One region of the Streptomyces sp. NPDC003011 genome, then DNA from elsewhere that is predicted to be linked to it. Evidence: riboswitches for the same ligand, from Rfam matches in the RefSeq annotation. Region 1 holds a riboswitch; each other region holds the start of a gene.
What was found. A riboswitch is a leader RNA that binds a small molecule or an ion and turns the genes downstream of it on or off. The one in region 1 is predicted to bind cobalamin.
Positions count from the first base shown of each region.

Region 2: another riboswitch for cobalamin. It lies ahead of ACWD0J_RS07205 (HoxN/HupN/NixA family nickel/cobalt transporter); the one in region 1 lies ahead of ACWD0J_RS19370 (cobalamin biosynthesis protein).
Region 3: another riboswitch for cobalamin. It lies ahead of ACWD0J_RS12405 (ribonucleoside-diphosphate reductase subunit alpha); the one in region 1 lies ahead of ACWD0J_RS19370 (cobalamin biosynthesis protein).

Region 1 is NZ_JBSFTY010000035.1:45,907-52,310, forward strand. Features, by position in the region: gene cobN (cobaltochelatase subunit CobN) at 1-215, opposite strand, end outside; gene ACWD0J_RS19365 (cobyric acid synthase) at 212-1,720, opposite strand; gene ACWD0J_RS19370 (cobalamin biosynthesis protein) at 1,717-2,658, opposite strand; cobalamin riboswitch at 2,760-2,899, opposite strand; gene ACWD0J_RS19375 (hypothetical protein) at 3,081-3,302, opposite strand; gene ACWD0J_RS19380 (anion permease) at 3,346-4,596, opposite strand; gene ACWD0J_RS19385 (class II aldolase/adducin family protein) at 5,027-5,758, shown strand; gene ACWD0J_RS19390 (alpha/beta hydrolase family protein) at 5,847-6,404, shown strand, end outside.
Region 2 is NZ_JBSFTY010000009.1:109,215-115,618, forward strand. Features, by position in the region: gene thrS (threonine--tRNA ligase) at 1-206, shown strand, start outside; gene ACWD0J_RS07200 (nucleoside hydrolase) at 244-1,206, shown strand; gene ACWD0J_RS07205 (HoxN/HupN/NixA family nickel/cobalt transporter) at 1,213-2,298, opposite strand; cobalamin riboswitch at 2,327-2,533, opposite strand; gene ACWD0J_RS07210 (ArsR/SmtB family transcription factor) at 2,614-2,970, shown strand; gene ACWD0J_RS07215 (LAETG motif-containing sortase-dependent surface protein) at 3,054-4,001, opposite strand; gene ACWD0J_RS07220 (glycoside hydrolase family 13 protein) at 4,251-5,918, shown strand; gene ACWD0J_RS07225 (DUF4142 domain-containing protein) at 5,915-6,404, opposite strand, start outside.
Region 3 is NZ_JBSFTY010000018.1:78,923-85,326, reverse strand. Features, by position in the region: gene ACWD0J_RS12420 (GlxA family transcriptional regulator) at 1-798, opposite strand, end outside; gene ACWD0J_RS12415 (hypothetical protein) at 891-1,133, shown strand; gene ACWD0J_RS12410 (ribonucleotide-diphosphate reductase subunit beta) at 1,046-2,059, opposite strand; gene ACWD0J_RS12405 (ribonucleoside-diphosphate reductase subunit alpha) at 2,059-4,419, opposite strand; cobalamin riboswitch at 4,541-4,665, opposite strand; gene ACWD0J_RS12400 (GNAT family N-acetyltransferase) at 4,718-5,224, opposite strand; gene mctP (monocarboxylate uptake permease MctP) at 5,300-6,404, opposite strand, start outside.

The sequences.
Region 1 (6,404 bases):
ATGCCCGAGGCCCGCAGCGCGGCGAGCCCGTCCTCCCAGGCCCGCTTGCCGCCGAGCAGCCGTACGACGGCGATGTCCGCGCCGTCGACCAGCCCCGGAAGTTCCTCCGTGACGTCGACGCGGGTCGGGTTGCCGATCCGGTACGAGGCGCCGGAAGCGGCCCGGGCCGCCAGCAGGTCCGTGTCGGCGGTGGACAACAACAACACTGTGCTCATGCGGGCGCTCCCGGTGGGATGAAAGGCAGTCCTTGCGGCGCGCCGGACTCGATGAGCCGCCACAGCGCGTCGGTGTCCGCGTGCTGTTCGATCAGGTCGCCGAGCCGGTCGAGCTGCTCCTCGCGCAGCGCGGCGAACGAGGTGTCGGCGGCCGGCACGAAACGGCGGCCCGCGGCGGCCGCCACCTCGCGCAGGAACGCCCGCCGGAAACCGTCCGACTCCAGCGAGCCGTGCCAGTGCGTGCCCCAGGTCTGCCCGACCCGGCAGCCGTCCAGGAAGGGCTCCCCGCCCGTCACCTCGGCGATCCCGTGGTGGATCTCGTACCCCTCGACGTGTTCGCCGAGGGCCTCGCCGACCGGCCGGGTGAGGGTCTTCTCGCGGGCGAACCGGACCCGGACGGGCAGGACGCCGAGTCCGCCGACGTGTCCGCGCCGGCTCTCGACGTCGTCCTCGATGTGCTCGCCGAGCACCTGGAAACCGCCGCAGAGCCCGAGGATCGGCCGCCCCTCGGCGGCCCTGCGCCGCAGCGCCTTTGCGAGTCCCCGCTCCCGCAGCCACTCCAGCGCCCGGACGGTCCCGCGGGTCCCCGGGATCACCACGAGGTCGGCGTCGGCCAGTTCCTCCGGCCGGTCCACGAACCGCACGACGACGCCCGGCTCGGCGGCCAGCGCGTCCACGTCCGTGAAGTTGGACATCAGCGGGACCGCGCAGACGGCGACCCGCAGCACGTCCTCGCCGACGGGCGGCGCGACGTTCGACTCCCGGACCGTCCCGCGCAGGGAGACCCGCAGCCCGTCCTCCTCGTCGATCCCGAGCCCGTGCCGGAAGGGCAGGACGCCGTAGGTGTGCCGCCCGGTGAGCCCGTGCAGCATGTCCAGCCCGGGTTCCAGCAGCGAGACGTCCCCGCGGAACTTGTTGACGAGGAACCCGGCGACGAGTTCCTGGTCTTCGGGGGACAGCAGGGCCACGGTGCCGAAGAAGGAGGCGAAGACCCCGCCACGGTCGATGTCGCCCACCACCAGCACCGGCAGCCGCGCGTTGCGCGCGATCCCCATGTTGACGATGTCCGTCCGCCGCAGATTGATCTCGGCGGGACTGCCGGCCCCCTCACAGATCACCGCGTCATACGTGCCCCGCAACGCGGCCAGACACTCCAGCACGGTCCCGAGGAGCCGCTGCTGGCGCCCGCCGTGATAGCCGCGCGCACTCATCTCGCCCACGGGCTTGCCCATGAGCACCACCTGGCTGCTCTGCTCGCCGCCCGGCTTGAGCAGCACGGGATTCATCAGCGCGGTCGGCTCGACCCGGCAGGCCTGCGCCTGCATGGCCTGCGCCCGCCCGATCTCGGCGCCCTCCCGGGTGACGAACGAGTTGAGGGACATGTTCTGCGCCTTGAAGGGCGCGACCTTGACCCCTTGGCGCACCAGCCACCGGCAGATCCCGGCGGTGACGACACTCTTGCCGGCGTCGGAGGTGGTACCGGCGACCAGGAGACCACCGTTCACGAGGCACGCCCCTTCACCACGCGGCGTGCGGCGACCGTGAGCCCGAGCGCGAGCAGGCCCACGCGGCGCGAGAGCCGTACGGCCCGTTCGACGTCCTCGGTCACCACGGCCCGCCCCCGCGCGTTCAGCACCGGCCGGTGCTCGACCCGGCCGCCGTACGACAGCGTCCCGCCCAGCCGCACGCCGAGCGCCCCCGCGAACGAGGCCTCCACGGGCCCGGCGTTGGGGCTCGGATGGTTCGCCGCGTCCGCCCGCCAGGCGCGCACGGCACCGCGCGGATCCGGGCCGGCCAGCGCCGCGAGGACGGCGGTCAGCCGCGCTCCGGGCCACCCGGCGACGTCGTCGAGCCGTGCGCAGGCCCACCCGTACCGCCGGTACCGGGGCGACTTGTGCCCGACCATGGCGTCGAGGGTGTTGACGGCCCGGAACCCGGCCAGCCCCGGCACACCGGCCACGGCCCCCCACACGAGCGCCCCCACCACGGCGTCGGAGGTGTTCTCGGCGACAGACTCCACGACCGCCCGCGCGATCCCGTCGGCGTCCAGGGACTGCGGATCCCGCCCGCACAGGTGCGGCAGCCGGGCCCGCGCGGCCTCGACGTCCCCCGCCTCCAGCGCCCGCCCGATGCTCCGCGCCTCCCTGGCCAGCGACGTCCCCCCGACGACGGCCCAGGTGACGGCGCCGGTCAGCGCGAGGGAAGCGGCGGGGGAGGGACGTACGGCACGGGCGGCGGCGGCCCCGAGCGCGACGGCGCCACCGGCGCACACCACGGCGTGCAGCGCGCCCCACCCCCGGTGGTCCCGCCACAGCACCCGTTCCACGGCGCCCGCGGCCCGCCCGAACACGGCGACCGGATGCCCGCGGTGAGGATCACCGAGGAGCAGGTCACCGAGGAGCCCGGCGGCGGCGCCGTACGCGTAGACGCGATCGGCACGCATGGGGTCAGCCGACCGCTGTCACAGACGGGGAGACGCTACTGAACCTCGAACGGCAGCCGAGCATGGCGATATGTCCTCACTCAGGGTGTCCACGCCCTGGTTCGACGAGACCGGCGACGAGAGTTCCTGGCTCCCGGGGCTTTCTGCCCCGGTGACAGTGGCGGGACCGCGCCGGACTCGCACCGGCTTCCTCTTCTGCCGCCGTACATGGCCCCGGCAGTCCACCACGGGGTTGGAAGAGCCGTCAACTTGCCGTTGACCTGCGCGGGGGGACTGTGGAGAACCCCACATCGCCGACGTGGCCAGGGCATCCGCGGGACCGGCCCGAAGGGCGCCCGCGGGGCCGGGCGGCGGTCCCGGAACGCCGACCGGGCGGGCCCGGAACCGAAGTTCCGGACCCGCCCGGCGGCCAGGTGCCCGTGTCAGGCCACGATCAGGTAGATCCCGTACGCGACCGCCGCGGTGCAGGCCGCGAAGCAGGCGTACGCGCCCGTGACCGCGAGGGCGGCCGAACCGCCCTGCTGCGCGGCCCGTTCCTGTCGCGACAGGCCCATGACGGCGAGGGTGAACAGGCCCACCAGGGCCACGGTGACCACGAGGCTGACACCGAAGACGGAGCCGAGGGCCGCCCAGTCGATCTTCATGCTGCTTCTTCCTTCGTACCGGTTCGTGCCGGGGTGGCGGGGCTCAGACGGTGGTCGTGGCCGGCGGGGCCGCGGGGTCGGCGGCGACCGCGACGGCCGGGGCCGGGATCGTGGCCGTCAGGTCCTCGGTCACCGTGCCCGTCGGCGGCGGGGTCACCGCGGCCATCGCCGCGGTCACCACTCCGGCCGGCTCCTCGGTGTCGCAGACGTTCGTGTGGTCGACGACCTCGCGGCGGGAGACCTTCCAGATCGCGGCGCTGGAGCCGACGAGGAAGACCGCCACGAGCGCCGTGCCCCAGGCGCCGAAGCCGGTCACGTACTCCGCGATCGCGCCGACCAGGGCCGCGGCGGGCAGGGTCAGGCCCCACGCCACGAACATCCGGGTCGCCGTCGACCAGCGGACCACGCCGCCCTTGCGGCCGAGGCCCGCGCCCATCACCGCGCCGGAGACGGAGTGCGTGGTGGAGAGGGAGAAGCCGAGGTGGGAGGAGGCCAGGATGACCGTGGCCGCGCTGGTCTGGGCGGCGAAGCCCTGCTGCGGCTGGAGGTCGGTCAGGCCCTTGCCCATGGTGCGGATGATGCGCCAGCCGCCGAGGTAGGTGCCGAGCGCGATGGCGATGCCCGCGGAGAGGATGACCCAGGTGGGCGGGTCCGAGTCGGGGGCGACGGCGCCGCCGGCGACCAGCGCCAGGGTGATGATGCCCATCGTCTTCTGCGCGTCGTTGGTGCCGTGGGCGAGCGAGACCAGGCCCGCCGAGGCGATCTGGCCCGCCCGGTAGCCCTTCTCCGCCGCCTTGCCGTCGGCCTTCTTGCCGAGCTTGTACGACAGGCGCGTCGCGAGCATCGCGGCCAGGCCCGCCACCAGCGGGGCCGCGATCGCCGGGATCAGCACCTTGGTGACGAGCACGTCGCCGTGCACCCCGCCGAAGCCCGCGGAGGCGACGGTGGCGCCGATGAGGCCGCCCATCAGGGCGTGCGAGGAGCTGGAGGGGAGTCCGACCAGCCAGGTCAGCAGGTTCCAGAGGATCGCGCCGACCAGGGCGGCGAAGATGACCTCGGGACGGATGCCGCTCTCGTCCACGAGACCCTTGGAGATCGTGTTGGCGACCTCCACGGAGAGGAAAGCGCCCACAAGGTTGAGCACGGCGGACATGGCCACCGCGACCTTGGGCTTGAGCGCGCCGGTCGAGATGGTCGTGGCCATCGCGTTGGCGGTGTCGTGGAAACCGTTCGTGAAATCGAACGCGAGTGCGGTTACTACCACAATCGCGAGGATCAGCGAGAAGTTTTCCATTTACCCAGGCAATCGTTCGAGGTCATTGGCCGGACGAACGTAAGCAACCTGAGTGAACGGAAGGTGAACTGAGGCGGGCCGCACGGTGTCCGGATGCTGCGGTTCTCGCACCGCCGCGCTTCGGCCGGCTCCGTGGGCCCCGTGCGGCCCGGGCACCCCTTGGCCACCCGCCGTCGGCGAACTCCCTCAGCCGGTTCAAAGACCCGTCGAAGAGATGTTGGTCACCCGGCGGGCTGCCGCCGTCACCGGGCGGCGGCCGGTGTGCCGCTTCACCTCGTCGCTGAACGCCTTGATCCACCCGGTCATCCGGGTCCTGCTCAGCCCGTGGCACATGCGCGAACGCGGCGCCACTTGGCCGTGGCCCTCCGCCAGTGGCCCGAAGTGCCTCCGCCCGGCGGCGAGTCGGCGCCGGGCCTGGCAGGATCGCCGCATGGCCGAGGAGCAGCGGGACCCGCGGGGTGGACGAGGCGCGCGAGCGGGCGCACCGGACGTGCCGGAGCCGCGGGGGAGGAGCGTGCGCCCCGAGGAGGCGCACGCCTGGGAGGCGCTCGTCGCGACGGCCCGCCGCACCGTGTCCGACGGACTGGTCGTCGGCACCTCCGGCAACGTCTCGGTGCGCGTCGAGGACACCGTGCTGGTCACACCGTCGGGCGTGCCCTACGACCGGCTCACGCCCACGGACGTCACCGGGGTCGACCTCAACGGCCGGCAGGTGCTCGGCACGCTCGTCCCCACCAGCGAACTGCCCATGCATCTGGCCGTCCACCGCACCACCGACGCCCGCGCCGTCGTCCACACCCACGCCGTGCACGCCACGGCCGTCTCCACGCTCGTCCCCGAGCTCCCGGCGATCCACTACATGGCCGGCGCGCTCGGCGGCACCGTCCGGGTCGCCCCGTACGCCCCCTACGGCACCGGCGAGTTGGCCGAGAACGTGCTCCACGCCCTCGCCGGGCGCACCGGCTGCCTCCTCCAGAACCACGGCACCCTCACCTACGGCGCCACCCTCGACCAGGCCTACGACCGCACCGCCCAGCTGGAGTGGATGTGCCGCCTGTGGCTGACGGCGTCCTCGGTGCCGGGACTGTCACCGACGCTGCTGACCGAGGCACAGGTGACGGAGGCAGGGGAGCGGCTGCGGACGTACGGGCAGCGGGGCTGAGGGGGCTTCGGTGAGATCCGCGCGGAAAGTGTCACTCCGGGCCGTCCTCCCGCTGGCCGCGGGCGCGGTGCGCCAGGACACTGGTGCCGTGCGCACTGTCAGAGCGACGGCCGCTGCCGTCACCGCCGTGCTGGGCGTCGGCGCCGCCGCGGTCGTCGCCGGCCGTCTCGCCGGCGACGCCGCCCTCAAGGCGCCGCCCGGCCGCCCGCTGCCCACCGAACCCAGGCTCACCGTGCACGCCACCGCGGCCGGCCGCATCGCCGTCACCCGCGACCTGGCGGCCCTGCGCCCCGGCACCTACGGCCTCGCCGGCGACGGCTCGCACGCGGTCGTCGGTCCCGTCCTCGGCACGGAGGCCCACTCCGCCGACACCGTCGTACGCCGTCTGGAACGCGTCACGCGCGGCACCCTGAAACCCGGGGACAAGGTCTGGTTCACCCCCAACGTGCACGTCGGCGACCCGGGCACCGCCCTCGGCCTGGACCACACGGACGTCGAGGTGCCCGGCGAACTGGGCCCGTTGCCCGCGTGGTTGACGCCCGGCGTGCGGGACATCTGGGTGATCGCGGTGCACGGCCTGGGCACCACCCGCGAACACCCCCTGAACGTGCTGGAGTTCGTGCACCGTCTCCGCTTCCCGGTGCTC
Region 2 (6,404 bases), on a different contig from region 1:
ACGAGGGCAGCCTCGGCGCCCGGACCCGGGCCGCGCGCCTGGTGCCGTACCAGGCGGTGATCGGGGAGCGGGAGGCCGACGGCGGTCTGGCGGCCGTACGGCTGCGGGACGGGCGCCGGCCGGGAGCCCTGCCCGTCGCGGAACTCCTCGGCCGGATCGGCGCCCGCGTCGGGGCTCGCGGCACCGAACTGTGGGCGGCTGCGTAAGGTCGGTCCCCAAGCCCGTGGCGAGAGGACTCCCGACGTGACCGGTCAGCCCATCCCGGTGATCATCGACTGCGACACCGGTGTCGACGACGCCCTGGCCCTGCTGTTCGCCGTACGGCACCCGGGTCTCGACCTGCGCGCGGTGACCTGCGTGGCCGGGAACACCGACGTCGACGGGGTGGTCCGCAACACCCTGACCGTGCTGGAGCAGGCCGGGGCGCCCGGCATCCCGGTCGCCCGGGGCGCCGAGCGCCCGCTGATCGAGCGGGTCCGCACGGCCCGGCACGTGCACGGCGAGGACGGGATGGGCGACCTCGGGCTGCCCGCGCCCACCCGGACGCCGGTCGACGTGGACGCCGTCACCCTCCTCCGGCGCGAGATCCTCGCCTGCCCGAGGCCGGTCACCCTGATCCCGATGGCACCCCTGACGAACATCGCTCTGCTCCTGCGCACCCACCCGGAGGTGGTCCGCAACATCGAGCGGATCGTGTTCATGGGCGGCGCGGTGGCCACCGGGAACGCCACACCCGTCGCGGAGTTCAACGTGTGGCACGACCCGGAGGCGGCGGCCGTCCTGCTCACCGCGGGCGTGCCGATCACCATGTACGGCCTGGACGTCTTCCAGCAGGTCCTGGTCCCGGCGGCGGACGTGCGGCGGCTGCGCGCCGCGGCCGAGCCCCGCCTGCGGCTGGCCGGCGAGCTCCTCGCCCACCGCGACCCGGCCACCTCCGGCGACCCGACCCCCACCGGTGGTCTGGGCGACGCGGGCGCGGTCTGCGCGGTCGTCGACCCGGAGGGGATCACCACCGAGCCGCTGCCGGTCGAGGTGAGCCTGGCCCCGGGCCCCGCCCGGGGCCAGACGATCGTCGACCGCCGCCCGCGCCCCGGCGAGTCCGAGATCCACCAGGGCGTCCGCGACAAGCCCCTGGTGGACGTGGCGTTGGGCGTCGACGTGGAGCGGTACGTCAAGCTGTGGCTGACGACCGTCGAGGGGGTCTGACCGGCCTCAGCGCGTCTCCGCGGCCGGCCGCACCGCCCACCGCTGCTCCACTTTGGCGACCTTCCAGTACGACACCGCCGCCGCCCACACCACCACGAACAGGCCGACGATGACGTAGCCCACGTTGTCGAGGTCGATGCCGGCGATCCACGTGGTGAGCGTGTCGCTGAGGGCGAGCTTCTCGTGCAGGACGCCGATGAGCTGGATGGTGCCGATGATGAAGGCCACCGCGATGGACAGGCCGGTGATCGTGAGGTTGTAGAAGACCTTGCGGACGGGGTGGGAGAACGCCCACTGGTAGGCGAAGTTCATGAACGTGCCGTCGAGCGTGTCGAACAGGCTCATGCCGGCCGCGAACAGCAGCGGCAGGCAGAGGATCGCGTACCAGGGCAGTCCGGCCGCCGCGCCCGAGCCCGCCATCACCATCAGGGTGACCTCGGTGGCCGTGTCGAAGCCGAGGCCGAAGAGGAAGCCCAGCGGGAACATCTGGCCGGGGCGGCTGATCGACCTGGTGAGACGGCCCAGGATCCGGTTCATGAACCCCCGCGAGTCCAGGTGCTGTTCCAGCTCCTTCTCGTCGTACGTCCCCGCCCGCATCGCCCGGAACACCCTCAGGATGCCGAGCAGGGCGACCAGGTTGAGGGCGGCGATGAGATAGAGGAACGCCCCGGAGACCGTCGTACCGACCACACCCAGGACCTGGTGGGTGCGCGACTGGTCGTTCAGGAGGGTGCCCGCGAGCGCGGCGCCGCCCGCCACCAGCGCGGCCATCACCACGACGACACTGGAGTGGCCGAGCGCGAACCAGAACCCCACCGACACCGGCCGCTTGCCGTCGGCCATCAGCTTGCGGGTGGTGTTGTCGATCGCGGCGATGTGGTCGGCGTCGAAGGCGTGCCGCATGCCGAGGGTGTACGCGGTGATGCCGAGGCCGATCCCGAAGGCCTTGTCACCCACCTCGTAGTGACCGGGGACGACGACCAGGAGCAGGAGGCCGAAGGCGACGACGTGCAGGGCGGCGATGACGGCCATCAGGCCCACCGTCCGCACGGTGTCCTCGCGCCGCCAGCGGAAGGAAACAGGCTCGGTCATGCGATCACGCTCCAGCACCTCGTGGATCACTTCGTGAGATGCCGTGGCCGGTCTCCTGGCTTACGGGTCGTACGTGCGCGCACCTGCCTTCCCGGCCCCCTCGCGGTGGCCAGTGGCTGTCCCTTCCGGGACGGCGGTACGCGAACTCCCCGATCACAGTGGCGAGGGCCGCTCCGGACTGGCCCCCTGAAGGGGCGTCACCGGCTTCCCGAGCACCACGGCCCGCCCACCGTAGGGCGGCACGCGCTCTCCTGCATAGCTGCGCACCTGCGCAGGTATGGAAGATCACATCAGGGTGCCTGCGAGGATGGCGGTATGCATCTCGTTCCGGCCGACCGAGCGGATCGCCGCACCATCGACGGGCACCGGGTGTGCGACGCGATCGCCGCGATCGGCGAACCCGGCCAGGTGCGCGCCTGGGCCGGCCGCTTCTCGCTGCTCGCCGACCCGAAGCGGCTCGCGCTGCTGCTCGCGCTGCACCGCACGGGACCGTTGGCGGTGTCCGACCTGGCGATCGCCACGGGGATGAACGACCCGGCGGTCTCGCAGGCGCTGCGGCTGCTGCGGGCGGCGGGCGTCGTGGAGGGGGAGAAGGAGGGGCGGATCGTGCGGTACCGGGTGGTGGACGGGGACGTCGCGGCGCTGCTCAGGCACTGCGCCGCAGACGGCTGAGGGCCCCGGGGGTGCGCCTGTGGCTCCCCGGGGCCCGTCCGTCCGCCCGCCCGACGCGGCGCGCCGGGCGCCCGGTTCGTGTCCTACGCGCGCGTGGCCTTGCGGCGCCGCGTCGCCATCACGAGGCCCGCGCCGCCCGCGAGCAGCACCGCCGCGCCGATCGCGATCGGGCCCGTGCTGCTGTCGGCGCCGGTCTCCGCGAGGTCACCGCCGCCGCCGTTCGGCGCGGGTGCCGGGGCGGCGCTGGACTCGGCGGCCGACGGCGCCGGGGAGCCGGTGGACGGCGCCTCGGTGGCCGGCGTCGCGCTCGCCGGCGGCTCCGTGGCCGGCGGGGTCGTCCCCTCGGCCGGCGCCGACGGCTCGGCGGACTCCGGGGCGGAGGGGGTCGGAGCCGGGGTGGCCGGCGGCTCGGACGGGGCCGTCGTGCAGTCCTTCGTGCCGCCGTTCCAGGCGGCGATCAGCTTGTCCTTGATGACCGGGCGGTCCGGGCCCTTGGGCAGGTCGCCGTGGACGAGGCCGTCCTTCGCGTCGAGCTCGCCGTCGAACTTCACCGCGCCCCGGTAGAGGTCGACCTGCGCGAAGCAGCCCGCGTCCGGTATCGCGATGTCCAGGGACTCGGTCTGCCCCGGCTTCACGGTCACCGTGTCGAAGTCGACGAAGACCTGCTCGCCGGAGGTGGCGAAGGTGGCGCCGTGGGCGAGGTAGGAGGCGAGGGAGGCGGTGCAGGTGGCGGCGTCTCCGGCGGTGCGGACCTTGATGTGGACCTTGCCGTCGTCGGTGGGCCTGAGGTTCTGGTCGTCGACCTTGACCGAGTCGAAGAAGCCCGTGCCGTCCAGGGAGAACTGGCACCGGTCGGTCCCGGTCTCCGTACCCGCGCCCGTGCCCGGCCGGTAGGTGCCGCCGGAGTTCCAGCCGTCGCCGCCGGGAGTGCCGTGGGCCCAGGAGGTGGGGGCGGAGACGGCACAGAGGACGAGCGCCGCGGCGCCCGTTCCCAGCAGGCGGCGCGCGGTGACACGTCTGGCTATGGACATGCGGATCCCATCGGGGTGAGTGGTCTGAGAAAAACACTGGGCTCATTGGTCACATGCGCCACAGTGCCCGCACATCCTGGATCCCCCCGCTGAACGCTGTCAACCTGCGCGTATGCAGGGGGAGTTCAAGAAGCCATCACATTTCTGCCACAGGAGGAATGAAGTGCTCCGGACGGCGTTCGAGTTCCCTTTCCCGACAATGGGGACAGGTACCTGAGTGCCGTCCACCACCGCCACGAGGGAGACCGCGTGACCGAGTCCCTGCCCGACCGAACCGACCTCTCGTCCAAGGACCCCAACTGGTGGCGGCAGGCCGTCGTCTACCAGATCTACCCCCGCAGCTTCGCCGACGCGGACGGCGACGGACTCGGGGACCTCAAGGGCATCACTCGGCGGCTGGCCCATCTCGCCGCCCTCGGTGTCGACGCCCTGTGGCTGAGCCCCTTCTACCCCTCCGAACTCGCCGACGGCGGCTACGACGTCGCCGACTACCGGGACGTCGACCCGCGCCTGGGCACCCTGGACGACTTCGACGCCCTGGCCGCCGAGGCGCACCGCCTCGGCCTGAAGGTGATCGTCGACCTCGTCCCCAACCACACCTCCCACCAGCACGCCTGGTTCCAGGAGGCCCTCACCGCCGGCCCCGGCTCACCCGCCCGCGACCGCTACGTCTTCCGCGACGGACGCGGCCCGCACGGCGAACACCCGCCCACCGACTGGCAGTCCGTCTTCGGCGGCAGCGCCTGGCGGCGGGTGCCGGACGGCCAGTGGTACCTGCATCTGTTCGCCCCCCAGCAGCCCGACCTGAACTGGGCGAACGAGGAGGTGCGCGCCGACTTCCGCACCACCCTGCGCTTCTGGTCCGACCGCGGGGTGGACGGCTTCCGCGTCGACGTCGCCCACGCCCTGGCCAAGGACCTGAGCGAACCCCTGCGCGACCTCGGCGCCCCGGAACTCAGCGGCGAGGAGACGCTGGCCGCGTTCCCGCCCGGCACCCACCCCTTCTACGACCGCGACGAGGTCCACGAGATCTACCGCGACTGGCGCAAGATCCTCGACGCCTACCGCCCGCCCCGCATGGCCGTCGCCGAGGCCTGGGTCCCGGGCGTGCGACGCGCGCTGTACGCCCGCCCCGACGAACTCGGCCAGGCCTTCAACTTCGAGTACCTCCAGACGGGCTGGGACGCCGGCGCCCTGCGCCAGGTCATCACCGACTCGCTGGCCGACGCACGGACCGCGGGGGCGTCGGCCACCTGGGTCCTGTCCAACCACGACGTCATCCGCCACACCTCCCGGCTGATGCTCCCGCCCGGCACCGACGACAACGCCTGGCTGCTGTCCGGCGGCCACGCCCCCGCGATCGACACCGCGGCGGGCCTGCGCCGCGCCCGGGCGGCCACCCTCCTGATGCTGGCGCTGCCCGGATCGTCGTACGTCTACCAGGGCGAGGAACTCGGCCTGCCCGAGGTGGCCGACCTGCCCGTAGAGGTGCTCCAGGACCCGATCTGGGAGCAGACGGGCCGGGTCCGCAAGGGACGCGACGGATGCCGGGTGCCGCTGCCGTGGACGACGACGGGCCCCTCGTACGGCTTCGGGTCCGGCGGCGCCTGGCTGCCGCAGCCGGAGAGCTTCGCGGGGTACGCCGTCGAGGCCCAGGACGGGACCGAGGGCTCGACCCTGGAGTTCTACCGCACGGCCCTCAGGCTGCGCCGCAAGCTCCAGGAGGGCGAGTCGCTGACCTGGGCGGACGACACCCCGGCCGGGGTGCTGGACTTCGCCCGCCACGACGGCTGGCGGTGTGTCGCCAACCTGTCTCAGAGGGCCGTGCCCCTGCCGGCCGGGGAGGTGCTGCTGAGCAGCGCGCCCCTGACGGACGGGCTGCTCGGGCCGGACACCACCGTCTGGCTGACGTCCTAGCCGGCGGCGTTCGGGTTGGCCGTCGGGGTCGCGGTGCTGGTCGCCGGCGGGCTGAGCACGACGATGGGCTCACCGGGCTGCGGCGGGGGCGGCGTGAGCTGCTCGTCGGGCAGCTTGGGCGGGGTGGTCTGCTGGAAGAGGGCCTGGTCGTAGTTGACCAGGCCGGTCTTCTCCATGACCGTGATGTGGTCCAGGACGGTGTCGTTGGCCTGGTCGGCCAGCTGCCGCACCAGGCTGTTCTTCGTGGTCGAACGGATCTTGGCGACCGTGTTGAAGATCGAACCGTGCGTGGTCCGCAGGATGTTGGCGAAGTTCGAGTCGAACTCCCTGCCGGTGTTCGAGTCGATCTGGTTCACGAAGGCCACCTGCTGCGGACTCGCCACGTTCGGCAGGGTGATGTTCAGCATCGGGGCGATCTGGCGGCACATGGCGTCCAGTCCGGCGTGCCCGTCGATGAGGTGCTCGCCCGCCGTGACGACCTCCTTG
Region 3 (6,404 bases), on a different contig from region 1:
CACGCGCTGGCGCAGGATCCAGCGGTAGGGAGTCGTGCCCGTCTCCTGCTGGAAGCGACGGGCGAAGGTGCGCGGTGACATGTGCGCGAGCTCGGCGAGCTGCTCGATGGTGACCTCCTCGTCGAGGTGCCGCTCCATCCACACGAGGACCTCGCCGACGGTGTCGCACTGCGACCGGGGCAGCGGCCGCTCGATGTACTGGGCCTGGCCGCCGTCCCGGTGCGGCGGGACGACCATCCGCCGGGCGATCTTGTTGGCGACCTCGGGCCCCTGCTCCTTGCGCACGATGTGCAGACAGGCGTCGATCCCGGCGGCGGTGCCGGCCGAGGTGATCACCGGGTCCTCGTCGACGTACAGCACGTCCGGCTCGACGGTCAGCCGGGGGTACGCCCGCGCCAGCTCGTCCGCGTGATGCCAGTGCACGGTGCAGCGCCGGCCGTCGAGCAGTCCGGCCGCGGCGAGCACGAAGACGCCGGAGCAGACGCTGAGCACCCGGGCCCCGCGGTCGACACCGCGCCGCAGGGCCTCCAGCATCTCCGGCGGGAAGGTCCGGCTTCCGTAGTCGGCCCCGGCCGGTACGGCGATCAGGTCGGCCGACTCCAGGCGTTCCAGCCCGTGGTCGATCCGCAGGGAGAAACCCGCGCGCGAGCTGAGCGCGGGGCCCTCGGCCGAGGCGACCGCGAAGTCGTACACGGGCAGGCCGTCGTCACTGCGGTCGGTGCCGAAGACCTCGCAGATGACGCCGAGTTCGAAAGGGTTCACGCCGTCGAGGACGACGGCCGCCACGTTCTGGAGCATGCTGCCAGTGTGCACCGGAAGTGGCAGTAAATCGAGGTCCTACGGCAGTCCTGCCACTGTCGGTCAGGAGCGTCCGGAGCGACAGTGGTGTCATGACTACAGCAGAGATGCAAGGACTGACCGGAATGCTCGCCGTCCTCGGACTCCTCGTCCTCCTGGTCCTCCCGTCGGTGATCGGGATCATGCGCGACAGGCGCGTCGACCGTCAGATCAGGGAGGCCCACAAGGCTCGTGAGGACTCCCGGGATCAGAAGTCCTCGTCCAGGTCCACGGTGCCCTCCACCGCGACCTGGTACGCGGACGGCCGCCGCTCGAAGAAGTTGGTCAGCTCCTGAACCCCCTGGAGCTCCATGAAGGAGAAGGGGTTCTCCGAGCCGTACACCGGAGCGAAGCCGAGGCGCGTCAGGCGCTGGTCGGCGACGCACTCCAGGTACTGCCGCATGGAGTCGGTGTTCATCCCCGGGAGGCCGTCACCGCACAGGTCGCGCGCGAACTGCAGCTCGGCCTCGACGGCCTCCCCCAGCATGTCGGTGACCTGCCGGCGCAGTTCGTCGTCGAACAGCTCCGGCTCCTCCTTGCGGACCGTGTCGACCACGTCGAAGGCGAAGCTCATGTGCATGGTCTCGTCGCGGAACACCCAGTTGGTGCCGGTGGCGAGGCCGTGCAGCAGGCCCCGGCTGCGGAACCAGTAGACGTACGCGAAGGCGCCGTAGAAGAACAGGCCTTCGATGCACGCGGCGAAGCAGATGAGGTTGAGCAGGAAGCGGCGGCGGTCGGCCCGCGTCTCCAGCCGGTCCAGCTTCTCGACCTCGTTGATCCACCGGAAGCAGAACGCGGCCTTCTCGCGGATGGAGGGGATGTTCTCCACCGCGTCGAAGGCGGCCGTCCTGTCCTCGGGGTCGGGCAGATAGGTGTCCAGGAGCGTCAGATAGAACTGGACGTGGACCGCTTCCTCGAAGAGCTGCCTGGAGAGATACAGGCGTGCCTCGGGGGAGTTGATGTGCTTGTAGAGGGTGAGGACCAGGTTGTTCGCGACGATCGAGTCGCCCGTCGCGAAGAACGCGACCAGGCGGCCGATCAGGTGCTGCTCGCCCGGTGACAGTTTCGCGAGGTCGGTGACGTCCGAGTGGAGATCGACCTCCTCCACGGTCCAGGTGTTCTTGATGGCGTCCCGGTAGCGCTCGTAGAAGTCCGGGTAGCGCATGGGGCGCAGGGTGAGTTCGAAGCCGGGGTCGAGAAGGTTCTTCACGGTGGAGCTCATCACTGACAGGCCTCGCAGGACTCGGGGTTCTCCAGGAAGCAGGCGACGGCCTCTTCGGGGGCCGGCACCCGCGCGGGGGCGGTGGCCTGCGCGGCGCGGGCGATGCGGGTCGCCGGGCGCGAGCGCAGGTAGTACGTCGTCTTCAGCCCCGACTTCCAGGCGTACGCGTACATCGAGGAGAGCTTGCCGATGGTCGGCGTCTCCAGGAACAGGTTCAGCGACTGGGACTGGTCCAGGAACGGCGTCCGGGCCGCCGCCATGTCGATCAGGCCGCGCTGCGGGATCTCCCACGCCGTGCGGTACAGCGCCCGTACCTCCTCGGGGATCCAGGTGAAGGCCCGCACCGAGCCGTTCGCCTCGCGCAGGGCCTCGCGGGTGCGCGCGTCCCAGACGCCGAGCCGCTTCAGATCGTCCACCAGGTACGAGTTGACCTGGAGGAACTCGCCGGACAGCGTCTCCCGTTTGAACAGGTTGGACACCTGCGGCTCGATGCACTCGTACGCGCCCGCGATCGACGCGATGGTGGCGGTGGGCGCGATGGCGAGCAGCAGGGAGTTGCGCAGGCCGGTGGCGGCGATCCGGGCCCGCAGGGCGGCCCACCGCTCCGGCCAGGCCAGGTCGGTGTCGTAGTGGTCGGGGTGCAGCACCCCTCTGGCCGTACGGGTCTTCTCCCAGGCCGGCAGCGGGCCGTTGCGCTCGGCGAGGCCGGCGGAGGCCTCGTACGCGGCGAGCATGACGCGCTCGGCGATCCGGGTGGACAGCCGCCTGGCCGCAGGCGCGTCGAAGGGCAGGCGCAGCTGGAAGAAGACGTCCTGCAGGCCCATCACGCCGAGGCCGACCGGGCGCCACCTGGCGTTGGAGCGGCCCGCCTGCTCGGTCGGGTAGTAGTTGATGTCGACGACCCGGTCGAGGAAGGTGACGGCGGTGCGGACGGTGGCGTCCAGCCGCTCCCAGTCGATGTCCCCGCTCCCGCGGTCGACGAAGGCGCCGAGGTTGACCGAGCCCAGGTTGCAGACCGCCGTCTCCCCGTCGTCCGTGACCTCCAGGATCTCCGTGCACAGGTTCGAGGAGTGGACCACGTGACCCGGCTCGGCCGTCTGGTTGGCGGTGCGGTTGGCGGCGTCCTTGAAGGTCATCCAGCCGTTGCCGGTCTGCGCGAGGGTGCGCATCATGCGGCCGTACAGGTCGCGGGCGGGGAGGGTCTTGCGGGCGAGGCCCGCCTCCTCCGCGGCGCGGTAGGCGGCGTCGAACTCCTCGCCCCACAGGTCGACCAGCTCGGGCACGTCGGACGGCGAGAACAGCGACCACGGCGCGTCGGCGTCGACCCGGCGCATGAACTCGTCCGGGACCCAGTGCGCGAGGTTCAGGTTGTGCGTACGGCGGGCGTCCTCGCCGGTGTTGTCGCGCAGCTCCAGGAACTCCTCGATGTCGGCGTGCCAGGTCTCCAGGTAGACCGCCGCGGCGCCCTTGCGCCGGCCGCCCTGGTTCACGGCGGCGACCGAGGCGTCCAGGGTCTTCAGGAACGGGACGATGCCGTTGGAGTGCCCGTTGGTGCCGCGGATCAGCGAACCGCGGGCGCGGACGCGGGAGTAGGCGATGCCGATGCCGCCCGCGTGTTTCGAGAGCCGGGCCACCTGGTGGTAGCGGTCGTAGAGGGAGTCCAGCTCGTCCTTCGGGGAGTCGAGGAGGTAGCAGGACGACATCTGGGGGTGCCGGGTGCCGGAGTTGAAGAGGGTGGGGGAGGAGGGGAGGTAGTCGAGGCGGCTCATGAGGGCGTGGAGCGCGGCGACTTCGTCCAGCGCGCGGGCGGTGTCGTCCTCGGCGAGGCCCGACGCCACCCGGAGCATGAAGTGCTGGGGCGTCTCGATGACCTTGCGGGTGGTCGGGTGCCGGAGGAGATAGCGGCTGTGCAGGGTGCGCAGGCCGAAGTAGCCGAAGCGGTCGTCGGCGTGCGGGTCGATCAGCGCGTCGAGCCGGGCGGCGTGGACCCGTACGAACTCGGCCGTGCGGTCGGCGATGAGCCCTTCCCGGTGCCCCACGGCCACGGAGTCGGTGAAGGCCGTGACGCCCTGCGAGGCCGCCTCGGCGCGGATGCCGATCGTCAGCAGACGGGCGGCCAGCCGCGAGTAGGCGGGGTCCTCGGAGATGAGGCCGGCCGCCGCCTCCGTGGCCAGCTCGCGCAGCTCCGCCTCGTCCGCCCGCGCGGACCGGCCGCGCAGCGCGGCGGCGGCGACCCGTCCGGGGTCGGCGTCGGGGAGGTCGGCGGTCAGCTCGGCCAGGGTCCGCAGTAACGCGGTTCCCGGGCCGTCGGGCGCCACCGGGGTGGTCGCTGAGGCCGGATCGACTGGCGCGATGGTCACGTGGGGCTCTCCCTCGCTCGGCACGGAGGCCTCGCGGTGGGCAGGGGGCGGCACGAGCGCACGCGGCGTCGCGTCACCGGCCCATTCCACGAGGCCCGGACGTCAGGGCACCCGGACCGTACGGCCGGGCGCGCTGTCGGCAGGTCCTCGGACTGGACAAGGCGTGCGTACGCACGCATGTACACCGTTGCGGGACAGTTCCGGATTCACACCGGATTCCCCTGCGGCGACAGCGAGCACGAGCATACATCTTGTGCCGGGCGAGGGAAGAACCCCCATATGTTGTGTCGCGCCGGTCTCAGAGCGTCAACTCGTAGGTGAGGAGGGTGATGTCGGCCAGCTCCGGGACCGGGTTCCAGTCCCGTGCCGGGGTACGGACGAAGCCGAGGCGTTCGTAGACGCGGTGGGCGGCGCGCATGGTGCGCTGGGTCGACAGGACGATGCCCGTGCAGCCGTCCATGGTCCGCGCCCGGTCGACGCAGGCACGGACGAGGGCCTCCCCGGCGCCGCGTCCGCGGGCCGCCCGGTCGACGGCGAGCATCCGTATCTCCGCCTCTCCAACGCGGGCGAGGTCGGCCATGGGGCCGCCGGACGGGACGAAGGTGACGCCGCCGAGGAGGTGCCCGCCCCGGGTGGCCACCAGGACGTCCGCGGCGGCCGCCCGCTTGGCCACGTCCCTCAGCTCACCGAGGTAGGGGTCGGCCTCCCCGAAGTCGAGGAGCCCGTCCTGGAGGTAGGCCCGGGCGGTGAGCTCGCCGAGGGGCTCGTACTCGTGCGGGTCCGCCCGCCGGATCACCATGTCCATGCGGGGCAGTGTGCATCAGGGGAACGGCGACGGGCCGCCGGATTTCTCCGACGGCCCGTCATCACGTACGGCGGCTCAGTGTGCGGCCCCCGCCGTCGCCGGCGGCAGCTCCACCTGGACGCCCGGGTCGCCCGCGTCGGCCGTGTAGTCCGCCGGGGAGGTCTCGTCGATGCCGTCCGGGGCCTTCAGCGCCCTCAGTGCGAAGGTCAGCACCACCGTCACCACCACGTTCAGCACGAACGCCGTCAGGCCGATGTAGCCGATCTCACCGATGCCGGGGATCTCCTTCGACGAGCCGCCGAAGTGCTTCTGCGTCGGCGAGGCCACGCCGTACGCGGCGGCCGTGCCGTAGACCATGCCGACCGCCCAGCCGCCGAGCAGGGCCCAGCGGTGGAACCAGCGGGTGAACAGGCCGCCGACCAGGGCCGGGAAGGTCTGCAGGATCCAGATGCCGCCGAGCAGCTGGAAGTTGATCGCGACCGTCTTGTCCATCGTCAGGACGAAGGCCAGCGCGCCCACCTTCACCAGCAGCGAGACCAGCTTGGAGACCTTGGTCTCCTGCGCCGGCGTGGCGTCCGGCTTGATGAAGTCCTTGTAGATGTTGCGGGTGAACAGGTTCGCCGCCGCGATCGACATGATGGCCGCGGGGACGAGGGCGCCGATACCGATCGCCGCGAACGCCACGCCCGCGAACCAGTCCGGGAACATGTCCTCGAACAGCTGCGGGATCGCCAACTGCCCGTTGGAGACCTTGACCCCGGCCGCGATGGCCATGAAGCCCAGCAGGGCGAGCAGGCCCAGCATCAGCGAGTACAGCGGCAGGATCGTGGTGTTGCGGCGGATCACCTCACGGCTGCGCGAGGACAGCGTCGCCGTGATCGAGTGCGGGTACATGAAGAGCGCCAGCGCGGAGCCCAGCGCCAGCGTGGCGTACGTCCACTGGCCCGCCTCGGCCGGGACCAGCGCACCGCGCGGCGCGCCCGTCGCCGGGTTGGGCTGGCTGAACGCCTCGCCCGCCTTGGCGAAGATGTCGTCGAAGCCGCCCAGCTTGATCGGGATGTAGATGATCGCCACCGCGATGACGAGGTAGATCAGCGTGTCCTTCACGAACGCGATCAGCGCGGGCGCCCGCAGCCCCGACGAGTACGTGTACGCCGCCAGCACGCCGAAGGCGATCAGC